2 regions of the Methylobacterium sp. WL8 genome follow, and region 1 is predicted to be linked to the other one. Evidence: riboswitches for the same ligand, from Rfam matches in the RefSeq annotation. Region 1 holds a riboswitch; the other holds the start of a gene.
What was found. Region 1 has a riboswitch for thiamine pyrophosphate ahead of thiC (phosphomethylpyrimidine synthase ThiC). Riboswitches for the same ligand answer to the same signal wherever they lie in the genome.
Positions count from the first base shown of each region.

Region 2: it holds a riboswitch for thiamine pyrophosphate, as region 1 does, so the genes downstream of both, thiO (glycine oxidase ThiO) here and thiC (phosphomethylpyrimidine synthase ThiC) in region 1, are expected to answer to the same signal.

Region 1 is NZ_VRVF01000067.1:7,080-17,032, reverse strand. It holds gene FV234_RS20100 (DUF1522 domain-containing protein) at 1-2,168, shown strand, start outside; gene FV234_RS20095 (hypothetical protein) at 2,420-2,794, opposite strand; gene thiC (phosphomethylpyrimidine synthase ThiC) at 2,964-4,853, opposite strand; TPP riboswitch at 4,928-5,036, opposite strand; gene FV234_RS20085 (alpha/beta hydrolase) at 5,155-5,991, shown strand; gene FV234_RS20080 (HNH endonuclease) at 6,058-6,426, shown strand; gene FV234_RS20075 (acyltransferase family protein) at 6,585-7,670, shown strand; gene FV234_RS20070 (PilZ domain-containing protein) at 7,708-7,959, opposite strand; gene FV234_RS20065 (transglycosylase domain-containing protein) at 8,237-9,953, shown strand, end outside.
Region 2 is NZ_VRVF01000001.1:131,842-141,794, reverse strand. It holds gene FV234_RS00695 (transglutaminase family protein) at 99-926, shown strand; gene FV234_RS00690 (peptidase) at 957-1,709, shown strand; gene FV234_RS00680 (thiamine phosphate synthase) at 1,937-2,545, opposite strand; gene FV234_RS00675 (thiazole synthase) at 2,562-3,362, opposite strand; gene thiS (sulfur carrier protein ThiS) at 3,366-3,578, opposite strand; gene thiO (glycine oxidase ThiO) at 3,575-4,720, opposite strand; TPP riboswitch at 4,865-4,993, opposite strand; gene FV234_RS00660 (TIGR02281 family clan AA aspartic protease) at 5,207-5,710, shown strand; gene FV234_RS00655 (adenylate/guanylate cyclase domain-containing protein) at 5,713-6,972, opposite strand; gene rpoD (RNA polymerase sigma factor RpoD) at 7,076-9,070, opposite strand; gene dnaG (DNA primase) at 9,266-9,953, opposite strand, start outside.

The sequences.
Region 1 (9,953 bases):
GCAAGAAGGTCAATTCGGCCCTCGACAACCCGACCTCGTTCTTCACCTCTCAGGGCCTCGACAGCCGCTCGAACGACCTCTCGAACCTGCTCGACTCGATCTCGAACGGCGTCCAGGTGATCCAGGCCGCCAACACCGGCCTCACCTCGCTGCAGAAGCTGGTCGACTCGGCGAAGTCGGTCGCTAACCAGGCGCTTCAGAGCACGATCGGTTACTCCACAAAGTCGAACGTCTCGACCACGATCACCGGCGCGACCGCTGCCGACCTCCGTGGCACGACCTCGTATGCAAACGCTCTGGCTTCAAGCAACGGGATCTTCAGTGGTGCTGCAGGCGGTACGACCGCTGCAACCGGATCGACGACGCTTGGTGGCACGCTCGCTGCGAAGGTCGGCACTGCAGCCACCGCGGGCGACGGCTCGGCGGCACTGACCCCCAGCATAACCCTGATCGCCTCCGGCGGCGCCACGGCCACGGGTCTTGCGGGGAACGCTCAGCCTGCCGATGGCGATACGCTCTCGGTGAACGGAAAGACCATCACCTTCCGCGCCGGCAGCGCGCCGACCGGCACATCGATCCCGGCCGGCTCGGGCACGAGCGGAAACGTCCTGACCGACGGTACCGGAAACTCGACTGTCTACCTCGGAACGACCACCACGCCCGCCGGTACGGTCGGCGACCTTCTGACGGCGGTCGATCTCGCGAGCGGCGTCAAAACCGCCGTCAACAGCACCGCCGGTGCCGCGACGATCACGACGAGCTCTGGCCAGACCGTTTCGAGCATCACGACTGGTGCCGTGACTCTGAACTCTTCGACCGGCTCCGACCTCAACGTCACCGGCAAAGCGGATCTCCTGAAGGCCCTGGGTGTATCCACGGCGACGGGTTCGAACCCGGCGACGGTGACGGCAACGCGTGCGACGGTTTCGACCTCGACCTCCAGCCTGATCCAGGACGGGTCGACCCTGAACGTGAATGGCAAGACCATCACGTTCAAGAACGCTCAGACCCCGGCGGCTGCGAACGTTGCATCCGGCTCGGGCGTGTCCGGCAACGTCGTGACCGACGGCAGTGGCAACTCGACCGTCTTCCTCCAGGCCGGCTCGATTGCCGACGTCCTGAAGGCCGTCGATTTCGCAACCGGCGCGCAGACCGCCACCATCGCTAGCGGCGCCGCCACGCCGGCTGCCGTCTCGGGCGTCGCTGCCTCCAGCATCTCGGGCGGCGTTCTCAAGCTCAGCACAGGAACCACTTCCGACCTCAGCATCACCGGCACAGGCAATGCGCTGTCCGCGCTCGGCCTGGCTGGCAATGCCGGGACCGACACCACCTTCACCGCATCCCGGTCATCGACGCCCGGTGGCTTGTCCGGCAAGACGCTGACCTTCGGATCGCTGAATAAGGGGACTGCCGTCAACGTCACCTTCGGCGACGGTACCAACGGCACGGTCAAGACGCTGGATCAGCTCAACACCCAGCTTAGCGCCAACAACCTGTCGGCGACGGTGGATGCGAGTGGCAAGCTGACGATCCAGACCACCAACGACCACGCGTCCTCGACCATCGGCAGCACCGCTGATGGTGGCGCAATCGGCGGCACCGCCGCGAGCGTTTTCTCGGCGGCCGCTGCACCGGTGGCTGACGCGAACTCCCAGGCCACCCGCTCTTCGCTCCTGAGCCAGTTCAACTCGATCCTCGACAACATCAAGACGACGGCTCAGGACTCGTCCTTCAACGGGGTCAACCTGCTGAACGGTGACACGCTGAAGCTGACCTTCAACGAGAAGGGCAGCTCGACGCTGAACCTTCAGGGCGTCCAGTTCGACGCCGCCGGCCTGGGTCTGTCGAAGCTTGGGCAGAACGGCGCCAACGAGTTCGAGGACAATTCGGCGACCAACAACGTGATCTCATCGCTGTCCACCGCCTCCTCTGCGCTGCGGGCCCAGGCTTCGACCTTCGGCTCCAACCTCTCGGTGGTGCAGAACCGTCAGAGCTTCAACAAGAGCATCATCAACGTGCTGCAGACCGGTTCGTCGAACCTCACCAGCGCCGACCTGAACGAGGAGGCTGCCAACTCCCAGGCCCTCTCGACCCGCAACTCGCTGACGATCTCGGCGCTGTCGCTGGCCAACCAGGCCCAGCAGAGCGTCCTGCAGCTCCTCCGCTAAGCGCCACGGCGGCCGCCCCGATCCGGGCGGCCGTCCTCTTCCCGACGGAACACCGTTGCGACTCTGGCTCCTGTGGCTTTCGGCTCCGGGGGCCATTTTCGTGGCCGCAAGGCGAATTTGGCTCCTCGGATCTGGGCTTGCGCCGACGGGTTGGGCGACGCAATCGGCAGGTGGAAACGAGAAAGGCCGGGCTCCTGGAGCCCGGCCTTTCTCGTTTCCGATCAGTGCGTTCGTCGTGTCCGGTTCGCGCCTCAGGCGGTGCGGTCGACGGGCCGCTCGGCCTGGGCTTTGGCCGCCGCGGCTTCCGCGTAGGCACGGCTCTTGAGGACCGCCGGATCAGGCAACTGGACGACGACGTTCCCGTAGCTCGAATCGATGACTTGGTAGACGATGCTTTTCGTGTCGGCGTCGACGGTCACCCGACGCTCGGTCTTCCCGGCCGGCGGTGTCTCGACCGGCTTCGGATTCTGGACAGCTGCGGGAGACCGGCCGTCGACGCGGATGTCGAGGCGGACTGCGGGATCGAGCGGAGGGCTGGGTGCCGCCCGCGGATCGTTCGCCGCCACCGCCGGGGCGGGGGAGGGCGGCGGAGTGGAGGCTATCGGACTCGGGCCGGATACGCGCATGGCACGCTCCTCATCACATTGCTGATGAGGTCCAGCAAAGGTCCGCCGCGTGAAGGAGACCTTAAGACTTGCGTCCCCTGCACCGTTGCCGTCCGCCAGGTTGAACGGACCGGCAACGATGTCGGAAGACTTTTAACGAACGGTCGAAGCGGACCGTTCGCCCATACTGCTACTCGGCGGCGTCGACGTAGAGCTTGCCGCCCTCGGCCAGGAACTCGCGGGACTTCTCCGCCATCCCGGCCTCGCGCTCGGCGCTCGTCAGGATCGGTGCGGTGTTCAGCACCTCGCCCGCAGCCTCCATCGCCAGCACCTCGGCGCGCAGGTCCTGCGTGATCTTCATCGAGCAGAACTTTGGCCCGCACATCGAGCAGAAATGCGCGACCTTGTGGGCGTCCTTGGGCAGGGTCTCGTCGTGGTAGGCGCGGGCCGTGTCCGGGTCGAGGCCCAGGTTGAACTGGTCCTCCCAGCGGAAGTCGAAGCGCGCCTTCGACAAGGCGTCGTCGCGCAGCTGCGCCGCCGGGTGGCCCTTGGCGAGGTCCGCGGCATGCGCGGCGATCTTGTAGGTGATCACCCCGGTCTTCACGTCGTCGCGGTTCGGCAGGCCGAGGTGCTCCTTCGGCGTGACGTAGCAGAGCATCGCGCAGCCGAACCAGCCGATCATCGCCGCGCCGATGCCGGAGGTGATGTGGTCGTAGCCCGGCGCGATGTCGGTGGTCAGCGGACCGAGGGTGTAGAACGGCGCCTCGCCGCACTCGGCGAGCTGCTTCTCCATGTTGACCTTGACCTTGTGCATCGGCACATGCCCTGGCCCTTCGATCATGGTCTGGCAGCCCTTGTTCCAGGCGATCTTGGTGAGCTCGCCCAGGGTCTCGAGCTCGGCGAACTGCGCCGCGTCGTTGGCGTCGGCGATCGAGCCGGGCCGCAGGCCGTCGCCTAGCGAGAACGAGACGTCGTAGGCGCGGCAGATGTCGCAGATCTCCTCGAAGCGCTCGTAGAGGAACGATTCGCGGTGCCCGGCCAGGCACCAGCGCGCCATGATCGAGCCGCCGCGCGAGACGATGCCGGTGACGCGCCGCGCGGTGAGCGGCACGTGGGCGAGGCGCACGCCCGCGTGAATGGTGAAGTAGTCGATGCCCTGCTCGGCCTGCTCGATGAGCGTGTCCTTGAACACCTCCCAGTCGAGCTTGAGCGGGTCGCCGCCGACCTTCTCCAGCGCCTGGTAGATCGGCACCGTGCCGATCGGGACCGGCGAGTTGCGGATGATCCACGAGCGGATGTTGTGGATGTTGCGGCCGGTCGAGAGGTCCATGACCGTGTCGGCGCCCCAGCGGATCGACCAGACCAGCTTCTCGACCTCTTCCGCCGCCGAGGAGGTCACGGCCGAGTTGCCGATGTTGGCGTTGATCTTCACCAGGAAGTTCCGGCCGATCGCCATCGGCTCCAGCTCGGTGTGGTTGATGTTGGCCGGGATGATCGCCCGGCCGCGCGCGACCTCGTTGCGCACGAATTCGGGGGTGATGAACGGCGGCACCGAGGCGCCGAAGCTCTCGCCGTCGGCGAGCGCGGCATGCGCTCGGTCTAGCATCTGCTCGCGGCAGAGGTTCTCGCGGTGGGCGACGTAGATCATCTCCTCGGTGACGATCCCGGCGCGGGCGAACTCGTACTGGGTCACCATCTGGCCGGGCTCCGCCTTGCGGATGGTCCGCTCGGCGGGGCAGGGGGCCACGAGCTTGTCGGCGGGCACGAACCCGTTGTCCTCGGGCTTGACGACGCGCGGCTGCACGGCGGCGTAGCCGCGCTTGGCGATCCAGGCGTCGCGCACCGGCGGCAGGCCCTTGGCGAGATCGATGCGGGCGTTGGTCTCGGTGTAGGGGCCGGACGGGTCGTAGACCCGCACCGCCGGCTCGTTCGGGTCGGTGAGCACGATCTCGCGGAACGGCACCCGGATGTCCTCCCGGCCGGCCACGCTCGCGTAGACCTTGTGCGAACCGGTGACCGGACCCGTGGTCACGGTCTCGGGGCTACCTTTGACGTCTTTGGACAGGACGGGTGCATTCATCGTCGGATCTCCCGGCATTGGGGCGATGCAGCGCGCCGCGACGGAGATGCGATGAAGCGGCGGGCGCCGGATGAGGCGCCGCAGGTTCCCGTCCCTCCGCCGGTACGAGCCGGATCAGGTTCAAGGGTCAGGACGTCGCGTCCACTCTCAGCCCCCGGTCGTGGGGCCCCCCTCGGAATGGTTCGAATCTCCGCGGGCCGCCGGACTTTGTCAATGCGCCGGCCGGATCAGGCGGAAACGGACGGATGCCGACGTCGTCTCGGATCGGTGTAGGGTCCCGCGGGAAACGCGACGGAGCCCCATGCGAATCCTGCTCGTCCTGGCGGCCGCCGCCCTCGGCCTGTTCGCGTTGATGCTCGGGGCGCTCGGCCTGTTCCAGCGCAGCCTGATCTATCCCGGCGCCTTCACCGCCGGCCCGCGGGCGCGGCTGCCTGTGCCGCCGGGCACGCAAGCCCTGTCCCTGCTCACCGCCGACGACGAGCGCCTGCACGCCCTGTGGCGCGCGCCGCGGCCGGGATGCGGCGTCGTGGTCAGCTTCCACGGCAACGGCTCGCGGCCCGAGCCTGCCGCGGCGCGGTTCTCCGCCCCTCCTTGGTCCACCGCCGGCTGGGGCGTGCTGGCGATCTCTTATCGCGGGTATCCGGGTTCGACCGGCGCGCCGAGCGAGGACGGGCTGATCGCCGACGGGCTCGCGGCGGTGGCCGAAGCCGTACGGCGCGCGCCCGGCGCCCCGATCCTGCTGCACGGCCATTCCCTCGGTGCGGCGGTCGCGGTCGCGGTGGCCGAGCGGGTGCCGCATCTCGGGCTCTACCTGGAGGCGCCCTTCGATTCGCTGCCCGGCATCGTCCGCCTCGCCTTCCCCTACGCGCCGACCTTCCTCCTCCGCGATACCTGGCGCTCCGACGCGCGCATCGCCCGGGCCGGCGGCCCGGTGCTGATCGTCCACGGCACCGAGGACGGCGTCGTCCCGGTGAAGCTCGGGCGCCGGCTTGCGACGGCGGCGGGGGAGGGCGCGCGCTTCGAGTCTGTGGCGGGCGACCACGTCTCGGTGCTCGGTACCCGAGACCGGCTGGCCGAGACGATGTTCGGCGATTCCCTTCGCGCAGCATGCCCGACGACCGCCGCAGCGACGCCGTGACGCCGCGCCCCGAATTTGCGCCGATCCCATATTCTGGAGGGCGCGGATGTGGAGGGAGACGGGGCTTTGGGGCGACGCGAACGGCGCTGGCGCGAGGATGAACCAGACCCGTGGGCCCGCAGCCCTGAACCGGTGATCTGCCCGCTCTGCGAGCGGCCGATCCCGCCGCGCGCCCGGTCGAGCCTGCACCACCTCGTGCCGAAGCTGAAGGGAGGCACCCACGGCATTACGGTCCGGCTGCATCAGGTTTGCCACTCGGCGATCCATGCCCGCCACAGCGAAGCCGAACTCGCACGCCGGCTCGCCGACGTGGCCGCGCTGCGGGCCGAACCGGAGATCGCCCGCTTCATCGCCTGGGTGCGGACCAAGCCCGATGACTTCCACGCCGCCACGCGGATGACGCGCGACCGCCGCGCGGCCAAGCGCAAGAGCTGACCACAGCAAGAGCTGACCAGCGCCGGATCTGGTCCCGCCCCGCAGGCGCCCTCGGTTTACCCCTCGTTCGCCATGTTGCGCGATGGCGCCAGCCGGCTCAGGCGGCCTTTACGGGTCTCGCTTCAGGGTTGCGTCCGCGCAACGTTCGGGAGGCGGCGATGTTTGGGGAGGCGGGCGCGGCTGTGCCGGCGGAGGCGCTGCGTCTCGCCTGGGTCGACGTCGCCAAGGGCATCTGCATCCTCCTCGTGGTGATGATGCATTCCACCCTGGGGACCGGGGCGGCGATGGAGGGCGAGGGGTTCCTCCACACGGTGGTGACTTTCGCCAAGCCGTTCCGCATCCCTGACTTCTTCCTGCTGTCGGGCCTGTTCCTCGGACGGGTGATCGATCGCCCGTGGCGCCTGTTCGCCGACCGGCGCGTGGTGCACTTCGCGTATTTCTACGGGCTCTGGGTCGTGATCCAGTCGCTGGCGAAATACCCGGCGATCGTCGGCGAGGCCGGCCCCGGCGCCTTCGCCACCCACCTCCTGAACGCACTGGTCGAGCCGTACTCGACCCTATGGTTCATCTACCTGCTCGCGGTGTTCTCGGTCGCGACCAAGATGCTGCGTCGCGTGCCGCCCGCGGTGCTGCTGGCCGGCGCCGCGCTGCTGCAGGTCGTGCCCATCGCCACCCCATCCTACCTCGCGGAGGAGTTCTGCGCCCGCTACGTCTACTTCCTGGCCGGGTACGTCTTCGCCGATCGCATCTTCGCCCTGGCCGACCGGGCGGCGGCGGCCCCGCGCATCGCCTGCACGTTCCTGCTACTCTGGGCGGGCATCGAGGCGTGGCTCGCCTTCACGCCGTCGAGCCTTCCCGGCTACCCGACCCTGGCCAGTCTGCCGGTGGTAGCCCTGATCGTAGGCGGAGCCGGCGCCCTCGCCATCGTCTCGGGCGCGGCGCTCCTGACGGCGGCCGGCGGGCCGGTCGCCACTTCCTTGCGCGCCTGCGGACGGCGCTCGATCGTGATCTATCTGGCGTTCTTCCTGCCGATGGCCGCGACGCGGACGCTGCTGGTCAAGGCCGGGCTGATCGCCGACGTCGGGCTCGCCAGCCTGACGGTGATGGCGGTCGCCGTGATCGTGCCGCTGGCGCTGGAGCGTGCGGTGCGCGGCACCGCGCTTCGCGTCCTGTTCGTCCGTCCGAAGGCGTTCCACATCGCGACCGCAGCGAACTCGCAGGCGCCGGCGCTTCAGGCGGCCTGATCTGCCCCGTCCGAGGCCATCGCAGCGTCCTCAGGCCTCAGCCTTCGAAACACACCCCCAGGCGGCGGCCCTCGCGCCGCACGACGCGGCAGCGCCGCGGCGGCTCGTAGGCGGTCACCTGCAGCGTGAACCGGTCCGGCACGACGACCTCGGGCGCAAGCTCGAGCTGAGCGCCGGTCGCCGACACGTCCCAGACGAGACATTCCTGCGCGTCCGCACCACTCTCGGCGAACAGGCTCGCGACCTGGAAGGCATCCTTGCGCGGGGTGTTGCGTCGATTGTCGCTCATGGCATCACCCGAGGATTGGAGGCGGAGCGCATCATGCGCGCCGAGGCTTAGCAAATGCCCCAAGCGGCCGAGCGCAGACCGTCGGCGCGCCACCGCGGATCCCGGGAGAATCCTGCCGGCCCAAACCCAAGTGCCTGATCCTCAACGACTTCTGAAAATCGGCGGTTAACATCCCTTAAACCCGCCGCATTTACCGTGCGGAACCGGGCCTCCGACGATCGCCGCGCGCAGCCTTCGCGTCGCGCGTGCCCACGGGGCCTCAGGACAGACGGGACGCATGGCGAACGGACGCGGACGGGACGGCCGGGGCGAACCGAACTTCGACGTGCCCGAAGGGCGCGGCGCAGGTCGGGGCGGCGCGGACCTGCGCCTGTCGCGGGACGATCGCCCGGGAGGCGGCGTGGCGAGCAGAGTTCGGGACGGCGAGGACAAGGGCAGCCGCCGGGCGAAGCCCGCAGCAAAAAGCGGCGCGCGCCGCAGCGGGGGCAAGAAGGTCCGCAGGCGATCCCTGCTCGGGCGCCTCGTCTACGCCGGGTGGGTGCTCGGCCTATGGGCGGTGGTCGGCATCGCCGGCCTCATCGCCTACCACGCCTCGCAGCTGCCGCCGATCGACCAGCTCGCGGTGCCCAAGCGCCCGCCGAACATCGCCATCCTGGCATCCGACGGCTCGCTGCTCGCCAACCGCGGCGAGACCGGCGGCCGCGTCGTCGGCATCAAGGAGCTGCCGACCTACCTTCCGCGCGCCTTCGTGGCGATCGAGGACAGGCGCTTCTATAGTCATTTCGGCGTCGACCCGGTCGGCATCCTGCGCGCCATCGGCCAGAACCTGACGCGCCGCGGCGTCGCCCAGGGCGGCTCGACGCTGACGCAGCAGCTCGCCAAGAACCTGTTCCTCACCCCCGAGCGCTCGGCCTCGCGAAAGATCCAGGAGGCGATCCTCGCCCTCTGGCTGGAGCACAAGTACACCAAGGACGAGCTGCTCGAGCTCTATCTGAACCGGGTCTATTTCGGAGCCGGCGCCTACGGCGTCGAGGCGGCGGCGCAGCGCTACTTCGGCAAGCCGGCCAAGAACGTCAGCGTCGCGGAAGCCGCGATGCTCGGCGGCCTCGTCCAGGCCCCCTCGCGGCTGGCGCCGAACCGCAACCTGCCGGCAGCCCAGGCGCGCGCCGCCCAGGTCGTCGCGGCGATGCAGGAGCTCGGCTTCATCACCGCCCAGGACGCCAAGGTCGCGCTCGCCCAGCCGGCGCGCCCGGCGAGCAGCCGCGGCGGCGGCTCGGCGAACTACGTCGCCGACCTGGTGATGGACGTGCTCGACGACTTCGTCGGCACGATCGAGGGCGACATCGTCGTCCAGACCACGATCGACACCACCCTGCAGGCGACCGCCGAGAAGGCGCTCGTCGACGAGCTCAACGCCAAGGGCGGGCGCTACAACGTCGGCCAGGGCGCGCTCGTCTCGATGCGGCCGGACGGCGCGATCCGCGCGCTGATCGGCGGGCGCGACTACGCGCAGAGCCAGTTCAACCGCGCCACCACGGCCAAGCGCCAGCCGGGCTCCTCGTTCAAGCCGTTCGTCTACCTCGCCGCGGTCGAGCGCGGGGCGACGCCGGACACGGTCAAGGAGGACGCGCCGATCAAGATCGGCAACTGGCAGCCCGAGAACTATTCGCACCAGTACGAGGGACCGGTCACCCTGCGCACCGCGCTCGCCCTGTCGCTCAACACGGTCGCCGTGCGCCTCGGCCAGGAGGTCGGAGCCAAGGCGGTGGTGCAGACGGCGCAGCGGCTCGGCATCACCTCGCCGCTGCAGGCCAACGGCTCGATCGCGCTCGGCACCTCGGAGGTGACGCCGCTGGAGATGGTCGGGGCCTACGGTGCCTTCGCCAACGGCGGCACGGGGGTGATCCCCTACGTCGTCGCCGGGGTGAAGGGCGTCGACGGCAAGGTCCTGTACAAGCGCGGCGAAGGCGGCCTCGGTCGCGTCATCGATCCGA
Region 2 (9,953 bases), on a different contig from region 1:
TCCGACCGTCGGCGCCGCCGAGATGGGCGGAGGCGGGACGGCGAAGGCAAAGCCGGCACGAACGAAGCCGGCAGAGGCAAGACGGGCAGAATCGACGCATGCGCATCCGCGTGGTCCACGAGACCATCTACAGCTACGAGCAACCGGCACGCGGGCTGATCCAGGTCCTGCGCATGACGCCGCGCGACCACGACGGCCAGTACGTCCGGCGCTGGCGCATCGAGCCGTCGGTCGACGGCCGGCTCACCGAGCGCGAGGACGGCTACGGCAACGTCGTGCACTGGTTCACGCCGGACCAGGCCTCCGAGGCCCTGGTGATCCGGGTGACCGGCGAGGTCGACACCCACGAGACCCACGGCATCGTCCGCGGCGCCGTCGAGCGGCTGCCCGAGACGTTCTACCTGCGCGACACCGACCTCGTCCTGCCGAGCCCGGAGATCCAGGCGCTGTCCGACGCGGCCGCCACCGCCGGCGATCCGGCCGCCCTCCCCTTCCTGCACCGCCTGATGGCCGCGGTGCACGCGCACATGAGCTACACGCCGGGCCCTGCCAGCGCCGCCGTGCCCGCGCCGAAGGCGTTCGCGGCGGAGGCCGGCGTGTGCCAGGACTTCGCCCACGTCTTCATCGCCGCCGCCCGGCACCGGGCGATTCCCGCCCGCTACGTCTCCGGATACCACCGTCCGGAGGGAAGCGACGTCGAGCAGCAGACGCCGCACGGCTGGGCCGAAGCGCTGGTGCCCGATCTCGGCTGGGTCGGCTTCGACCCGACCACCGGCGACGCGACGACGGAGGCCTACATCCGCGTCGCCTCCGGCCTCGACTACCTCGGCGCCGCCCCGATCCGCGGCAGCCGCACCGGCGGCGGCACCGAAACGCTGGACGTGAAGCTCCGGGTGGAGCAAGCCCAGGCGGCACCGCAATCCTGACGCGCGCACCTCTTCGAAAAGCCTGATCCCATGACTTACTGCGTCGGCGTCCTCGTCGAGGACGGCCTGGTGATGATCGCCGACACCCGCACCAATGCGGGGCTCGACGACATCTCGACCTATCGCAAGCTCCACCACTTCAACGTGCCGGGCGAGCGGGTGATGATGCTGGCCTCGGCCGGCAACCTCTCGGTGACGCAATCGGTGCTGAGCCTGCTCTCCGAGGGCGTGACCGGCGACGACGGCGAGCCGAAGCTGAAGCTCGTCGAGACGACCACGATGTTCGAGGCGGCCCAGCTCGTCGGCCGTGCCATCCGCCGCGTCCGCGCGATCGAGAAGACCGGATTCGAGGCGGCGGGGCTTCGGTTCTCCGTGTCGCTGCTGTTCGGGGGCCAGATCGGCAGCGAGCCGATGCGGCTGTTCCTGATCTACTCGGCCGGCAACTTCATCGAGTGCAGCACCGACGCGCCCTTCCTGCAGATCGGCGAGCACAAGTACGGCAAGCCGATCCTCGACCGCGCCGTGAAGTTCGAGACCGAGCTCTACGACGCGCTCAAGGTCGGCCTCGTCTCGATGGATTCGACGATGCGCTCGAACCTCGGCGTCGGCCTGCCGATCGACATCGCCCTCGCCCGCCGCAACGCCCTCGACCTCGAGGTCAACCACCGGATCGAAGCCGGCGAGGGCTACTTCCACGACCTGCGCGAACGCTGGTCGGCAGCTTTGCGCGCCGCCCACCGTGCGATCCCGCGCCCGCCCTACGGGCCTGCGCCGACGAAGTAGCGTTCACCGCCAGCGGTATTCCCACCCCCACCCTCATCCTGAAGTACCGCAGCGAAGCGGAGGCCTCGAAGGAGGCCTCCAGGTATCGCGCGCGAGCTGGATGGCTCCTTCGAGGCGGCTGATGCCGCACCTCAGGATGAGGGGGTGGGTGGGCGAAACCGATCGAGAGCGGTTTTCGGCGAAACGCCGAGTGGGTAGCCAGGATCCTGCGATCCTTTGATCCTGCCTCAGCGCTCGTCCGAGCGGGTTGCCCAGGCGCTCAAAAGCGCGCGGGTCTCGGCAGCCGGGTCGGCGGCGCGCATCAGGCCGCCCATCACGGCCATACCCGCCGCGCCGTGCCGACGGCATTCGGCGGCGGTGATGATATCGATCCCTCCGAGCGCGATCACCGGAATTCCGATCCGCACAGCTTCGGCGAGCGCATCGAGCCCGAGGGCGGGGCCGTAGCCGGGCTTGCTCGCGGTGGCGAAGATCGGGCTCAGCGTCACGTAGTCCGCGCCGCCCTCGGCCGCCTCCGCGACTTCTCGGAGCGTGTGGGCCGAGATGCCGACGAGGGCTGCGCCGACCCGTTGCCGGGCCGCGGCGATGGCGGAACGATCCGTCCCGCCGCCGAGATGGAGCCCGGCGCCGAGGTCGGCCGCGAGGTCGGCGTCGCCGCCGACGGTGAGCACGCCGCCGGCCTGGCCGACGCGTTCGGCGATCCGCGCCGCCAGCTCCCGCCGCTCGGATGGTGGCAGGTCCTTGTCGCGGAACCAGACCCAGCGACCGCCGCCGTGGAGCACGGCGGCGACGGCCTCCACCAGGGGGCGCGGCCCGTGCCGGTCGGTGACCGCCAACAGGGGCGACGGCAGGCTACGAGCCGACAAGGCCGAGCTGCGGGCTCGACGGCTCGGCCCGGCCGCGTCGGGGAATGCGGCCGGCAAGATACGCGTCGCGTCCCGCTTGGACCGCGCCGCGCATGGCGTAGGCCATGCGGACGGGGTCGTCGGCCTTGGCGACGGCGGTGTTGATCAGGCAGGCGTCGGCCCCAAGCTCCATCGCGATCACCGCGTCGGAGGCCGTGCCGATGCCGGCGTCGACGATCACCGGCACGCTCATGCGGCGGCAGATCAGCTCCAGGTTGGCCGGGTTGGCGATGCCCATGCCCGACCCGATGAGCGAGCCCATCGGCATCACTGCGGCGCAGCCGAGGTCGGCGAGCCGTTGGCAGACGATCGGGTCGTCGTTGCAGTATGGCAGCACGACGAAGCCGTCGTCGACGAGGTGGCGGCAGGCCTCGATCAGCTCGGTCACGTCCGGGTACAGCGTCTCGCGGTCGCCGATGACCTCGACCTTGATCCAGTTCGTGTCGAGGGCCTCGCGCGCCAGCTCCGCGGTCATGATCGCGTCGCGCGCGGTCTCGCAGCCGGCGGTGTTGGGCAGGAAGCGACGCCCCTTCAGGATCTTGACCGTGTCCGAGCCGTGGCCCTGGAGCGAAACCCGGCGGATCGAGGCGGTGGCGACTTCGGCCCCCGAGGCCGCGACCGCATCGCGCATGATCACCTGCGTCGGATAGCCGGCCGTGCCGATGAACAGGCGCGAACTCAGCGTGACGCCGGCGACGACGAAGGGGTCGTCGGCCTCCGGACGGAGGGGTGTGAGCGTCTCGAGCATCCTCTAGCCTCCCTGCATGGCGCGTACGATCTCGATGCGGTCGCCGTCCGCGATCGGGGTGCGCTCCCAATCGCGACGGCGGACGACGTGGCCGTTGACCGCGATGGCGACCCCCTGCGGATCGGGGCTGCCGGTCTCCTCCGCCGCGTGCGCGAACAACGCGGCGAGGTCGGCGGCCTCGATCTCGCGGGCTTGCCCGTTCACCGTCAGCCTCATGCCGAAGCCCTCACGTCCTGGCTTGCGGTAAACCGTGCGAGGGAGAAATCCCGGGCCACCGCCGGCATCGCGCCCGTGGTGACGAGGGCTGCGATCGCGTCGGCGGTCACCGGGGCGAGCAGGTAGCCGTTGCGATGATGGCCGGTGGCGACGACCAGCCCGGGGGCGATCTCGCCCAGGATCGGCGCGTCGTCGTCCGAGGTCGGGCGGAACCCGCTCCACACCGCCTCGACCTCCATCTCCTCGATGCCGGGCAGCACGCGCCGCGCGCCCTCCAGAAGGGCGTAGAGCCCGCCGGCGGTGACGCCGGGGCGGAAGCCGCAGTCCTCCACCGTCGCGCCGACGACGATGCGGCCGTCGCCCTTCGGTGCCATGTGGACCTGCTCGGTCCACACCATGTGCGACAGCGTGCCGGTGTGCGCGGTCGTCTTCAGCGCCAGCGACTGGCCCTTGAGCGGGCGGACCGGCAGGGCGAGGTTTTGGGGCAGCAGGCCGCCCTCCCCACTCCAGGCGCCGGCCGCAAGGATCACGGTGTCGGCCTGCAGAACGCCATTGGCGGTGCGGAGGCCGGTGACGCGCCCGGATGTCCGTTCGAGGGCGACGACCGGGCTGTTCTCGACGAGCGCCACGCTGGCGCCACGGCAGGCCTGCACGAGCGCCGCCATCACCCGGCTCGGATCGACCTGGTGGTCGAGCGGGCAGAACACGCCGGCGGTGACCGAGGGGCGCAAGGCCGGCTCGCGGCGGCGGACCTCGGTGCCCGCGACCCATTCGGCGGCGACGCCCGAGCGGCGCTGCAAGTCGTAGCGGAAGCGCAGGCGCTCGACCTCGTCGCGGCCGATGGCCAGCACCAGCGTCCCGTCCTCGCGGTAGTCGATGTCGTGGCCGGCGGCCGCTTCGAGCTCGTCGCGGAACCCGGGCCAGCGCCGCAGCGAATCGAGGGCGAGCGGGAGCAGCGGGTCCGAGCCGGGCTCGTGCTCGGCCGCGGGCGCCAGCATGCCGGTGGCGGCGAGGCTCGCGCCGGACCCGATGGTCTCGCGCTCGACGACCGCGACGGACCGACCGGACTGCGCGATGCGCCAGGCGATCGACAGCCCGATCAAGCCGCCGCCGACGATGGCGACGTCGGCGCGGGCTGGCAACGTGACGGACGGGTTCGTGCCGCCGTTCGTCCGGCGAACCCCGATCGGTGATGCTGGGTGACGACCCAAAAGATCCTCCGCGTGGTGTCGCAGAGACCGGGCCTGACGCTTCCTTCGAGAAGCTGGTGCGATCCGTCCACGAGGACGACGCCCACGGTCCAATCCCTACGCCGGTGTGAACCGGATCAGGTTCGAAGGATTTCCGCGCCGCGAGCCCTTGCGAGCCTGCCAGCGGTTTCTCAGCCCCTTGCCGGGGATCTCCCTGGAACACCGCAGATGTGGTCCCACTGGCCGGCCCGGTCAACCCCGTCAAAGGGGCGAACGCGCAGGATGGTCGCCGTCTGTCGTCGTCACGCCGAGACGGTTCGGAAACCCTGTCGGCACGAAAGGCAGCGAGTTTCCGCCGGGTACGCGCGAGGCGCCACGTATCGTTCACCGGTTCCGTGGTGGTCTCCGCCGGTCCCCCTCGGGGCGCGGAGGTTGGCGTTGCGGACGATCCTGTTGCTCTGCGTAGGGGCCGGCCTCGCCGCAGGCGTGCTCGGCGGGGTCGGCGACCGCCTGACCCACCGCAAGGCCGACGCGCGGCCGGCGCCCGCGGCGCCGCCATCATCCTCGGCACCGAGTGCGATCGCCCTCAATGCGGACCGCAACGGTCACTTCCTCGCCGACGCCCTGGTGGACGGCCGCTCGCTCCGGATGATGGTCGACACCGGCGCCACCGCGTGCAGCTTCACCGAGGAGGCGGCCGCGCGTCTCGGCCTCGTCCTCACGCCGCGCGACTTCACCCAACCGGTGATGACGGCCAACGGCGTGGTGCGGGTCGCCCCGGTGCGCATCGGCATGATCCGGATCGGGCCGGTCACCGTGCGCGACGTCGAAGCGGTGGTCGTGCCCGGCGGCGGCCTCGGCACGAACCTGCTCGGGATGTCGTTCCTCAAGCGGGTGCGCGACTTCAGCATCGCCGGCGGCACGCTGACGCTGCGGGGCTGAGATCAGCCCTGGCGGCGATGCGGCTTCGGACGCGGCCGGTAGACCATCATCGGCTCGGAAAAGCCGTCGAGGACGTGCTCGCCGAGCGGCACCGGATCGCCCCACAGGAAGTCGACGAAGGGCTTCGACATCAGCAGCGGCTCGCCCAGCGTCTTGTTGAGCCGGGCGATGCGGCTCGCCATGTTCACGTCGCGGCCGATGACGGTGAAATCGAGCCGCGTGCCCGAGCCGACGTTGCCGTAGGCGGCCTCGCCGTGGTGGAGCGCGATGCCGGCCATCATCGGCACCGCGAACTGGTGAAGGGTGTTGGCCTCCTCGAGCGCTTGGAGTGCGCCCTGCGCCGCCGTCAGCGCGCCCTTGGCGGCGCCGCCGAGGTCGTCGCCCGGCTCGCGGAAGATCGCGAGCAAACCGTCGCCGAGGTACTTCAACACCTCGCCGCCCTCACGCTCGATCGGCGGGACCAGGCAGTCGAAGAAGATGTTGAGCAGGTCCACCGCCTCTTCCGGCGTCATGTCCGCCGAGATGCGGGTGTAGTCGCGCATGTCGGCGAACAGGATCGCCGAGCGGATGCGCTTCACCTGGCCGCGACGGATGTCCCCCGACAGGATCGCCCGGTGCGGCTCGTCGCCGACGTAGATGCGCAGCACCGTGTCGAGCTGCTTGGTGACGAGGCGCATCTCCATCACGGCCGCGAGCGCCGGCATGACGAAGCGCAGGATCGCGACGTCCTCGTCGCGGAACCCGTCCGGGTCGCGGGTCGCGAAGGTGATGCCGTTATGGGTGCCGTTGGTGAAGAACAGCGGCACGACGATGTAGTGGGTGTAGCCGGCGGCCTTCAGGTCGGGGATCACCGAGTAGGCGTCGTCCGGCGTGTCGGCGAGGTCGAGGATCAGCCATGCGGCGTCCTCGTGCACCTTCCGGAACGGGCTCGCCGCGTAGGCGCGCTCGGAAGCCTCGCCGTGCGGAAACAACCGCACGGTGGTGCCGGCCTCGCGCGTCCAGATGCGCCCGATTCCGGAATACTCGGAATGCAGCGTGTCGATCGCCGTCGAGGTCCGGTCCACCGGCACGCCGACCTGGTTCAGGCGCTCGGCGAAGCCCGCGATCAGGTCGTCGGGCTCGGGCAGGCGCGCTCCTTCGCTCAGCAACCAGTCGCGGATCGCGACGCATTCCTGCAGCGCGCCGAACGGCACGTCGTCCGCCTCCGAGCCGTCGGCTGCGGCGGTCGGCGGCACGGGTGGATGCTGGCGACGCTCAAGCATACGGCCAAGGTGGGTTCGCGGACCGCCAAAGCAAGGCTTCGGGCCGCCGACGACGTGGTCCGCCGACACGAGTCGGCGAAACACGTCATGGCGGATCGGCCGCTCAGTTGTCCAGGAAGCTCCGCAGCTTCCGGCTCCGGCTCGGGTGCTTCAGCTTGCGCAGGGCCTTCGCCTCGATCTGGCGGATGCGCTCGCGGGTCACCGAGAACTGCTGGCCGACCTCTTCGAGGGTGTGGTCGGTGTTCATGCCGATGCCGAAGCGCATGCGCAGCACGCGCTCCTCGCGCGGGGTGAGCGAGGCGAGCACGCGCGTCGTGGTCTCGCGCAGGTTCGACTGGATCGCCGCGTCGATCGGCAGGACGACGTTCTTGTCCTCGATGAAGTCGCCGAGGTGCGAATCCTCCTCGTCGCCGATCGGCGTCTCGAGCGAGATCGGCTCCTTGGCGATCTTGAGGACCTTGCGCACCTTCTCCAGCGGCATGGCCAGCTTCTCGGCCAACTCCTCCGGGGTCGGCTCGCGGCCGATCTCGTGCAGCATCTGGCGCGAGGTGCGGACGATCTTGTTGATCGTCTCGATCATGTGCACCGGGATGCGGATGGTTCTCGCTTGATCCGCGATGCTGCGGGTGATCGCCTGGCGGATCCACCAGGTGGCGTAGGTCGAGAACTTGTAGCCGCGGCGGTACTCGAACTTGTCGACGGCCTTCATCAGGCCGATGTTGCCCTCCTGGATCAGGTCCAAGAACTGCAGCCCGCGGTTGGTGTACTTCTTGGCGATCGAGATCACGAGGCGGAGGTTGGCCTCGATCATCTCCTTCTTGGCCTGGCGGGCTTCGCGCTCGCCTTTCTGGACCATGTTGACGATCTTGCGGTACTCGCCGATCTCCAGGCCCGTCTCGGAGGCGAGCGTAAGAATCTGCTCGCGCAGGTCCGAGACCTGCTTCGAGCCCTTCTCGACGAGGTTCTTCCAGCCCTTGCCGCCCAGCGTGCCGACGCGGGTCATCCAGTTCGGGTCGAGCTCCCAACCCTGGTAGTGGCGCAGGAACTCGTCGCGGGCGACACCGTGGCTCTCGGCGTAGCGCATCAGGCGGCCCTCATGCGAGATGAGACGCTTGTTGATGTCGTAGAGCTGCTCGACCAGGGCCTCGATGCGGTTGTTGTTCAGGGACAGCGACTTCACGTCGGCGACGACGGTGTCCTTGAACTCGGCCTGCTTCTTCTCCTGGGCGGGCGTCGTCTTCTCGTTGCCGGCCTTGCGCGCGGTCTCCTCGTTCTGGAGCTTGCGCAGCTTGCGGTAGTTGTTGGCGATCGCGTCGAACGTCTCGAGCACGCGCGGCTTGATCTCGGCTTCCATCGCCGCGAGCGAGACGTTGTTCTCCATGTCGTCGTCGTCGTCGCCGCCCTCGGGCGCCGGCGTCTCGGCCTCGGCTTCCTCTCCCTCGGTCGCGCCCTCGGCGATCTGCGGGTTCTTGCCGTCGGGGCCGGCATAGGTGGCTTCGAGGTCGATGATGTCGCGCAGCAGCACCTTGCCGTCGACGAGCTCGTCGCGCCAGATGATGATCGCCTGGAAGGTCAGCGGGCTCTCGCACAGGCCCGCGATCATCGCCTCGCGGCCGGCCTCGATCCGCTTCGCGATGGCGATCTCGCCCTCGCGCGACAGCAGCTCGACCGAGCCCATCTCGCGCAGGTACATGCGCACCGGGTCGTCGGTGCGGTCGGTCGGCTCCTTGGTGGCGGTGACGACCGCGACGGCGCGCGTCGGGGCGACCTCGGCCACCTCCGTGCCCTCGGCGCCCTCCTCGTCCTCCGACGCCTCGCCGTTGGCGGGCTTGTCGGCGGCGGCCTCGTCGGTCTCCTCGGCCTCGACGACGTTGATGCCCATCTCGGAGAGCTGGGACAGCACGTCCTCGAGCTGGTCGGGGTCGGACTGCCCCTCGGGGAGGACCTCGTTGACCTCCTCGTAGGTGATGTACCCGCGCTTCTTGGCGAGCTTCACCATCCGCTTGACCGAAGCATCCGTCAGGTCGAGGAGCGGCCCATCGGTCTGCTCTGCCGGAGCGGTGTCCGTCTCGTCCCGTTCCGTTGCCTTCGTCGCCATGATCAGCCTATTGTTTCGGCGCGGCACGATGCGGGGGCCTCTCGGCCACGCCGCGCCGTCGGCGCCGCAATGCGTGTGGAACCCGGACGAATCACTTCGACCGCGTCGTAGCTCGGACTCGGTATGCAAGCGAGACGCTTGACCGATTGTTAACCATGCCGCGAAGGCGCTTCGTATTCCGCCATCGCACAGGCCCTACGACACAGTCGAGTCGTTCGTGTCCTGCAGGTCCGCCTCGGTCTCCGCTCCCGCGATCACCGCCAAGCGCTCCTTGACGTCGCACAGCCAAGCGAAGTTCGCCTCTGTTTCTTCTTCGACGAGCGCACGTTCCGCCTGTCGGAGTTCGCTATTTAGCGCGCCGGCCTTGCGGTGCAAGATCACGGCCTGACGCAATGCGTCTTCCAGCTTGACCAGGTCGGCATGCGGATCGAGCGCCCAACGGTCGCCGGGGCGCACCCGCGCGGCGAGCCGCGCGCTCGCCGCCTCGAGCCCCGCCCGGGCCAAGCGGTTCTCCACCACCGCCACGTCCGGGTCGGCGGCGTCGGCCGCGCGGTCCAGGAGCAGCGAGCGCAGGGCCACCGCATCCGGATCCTCGAGATCGAGGGCGGCGAGGTCCTCCGCTTCGAGACCGAGCAGCTCGGGGTGGACGAGGAGGCTCGCCACGATCATCGCCTCGCGGGAGCTGCCGCTGCCGGAAAACCCGTTGGAGCGGGCAAGCCCGGCGCTCGGCCCAGCGGTGAGCCGCGGCGACGGCGGTGGATCGCCGGGGCGAGGCTTCCTTAGGTAAGTATTCTGCCGTCCGCCCGGCTGGTAGGCGCCGCGCTGCTGAGGCGCGCTGCGGGGCGAGAGACCGCGCAGGCGCTCCTCGATCTCGTCGCGATAA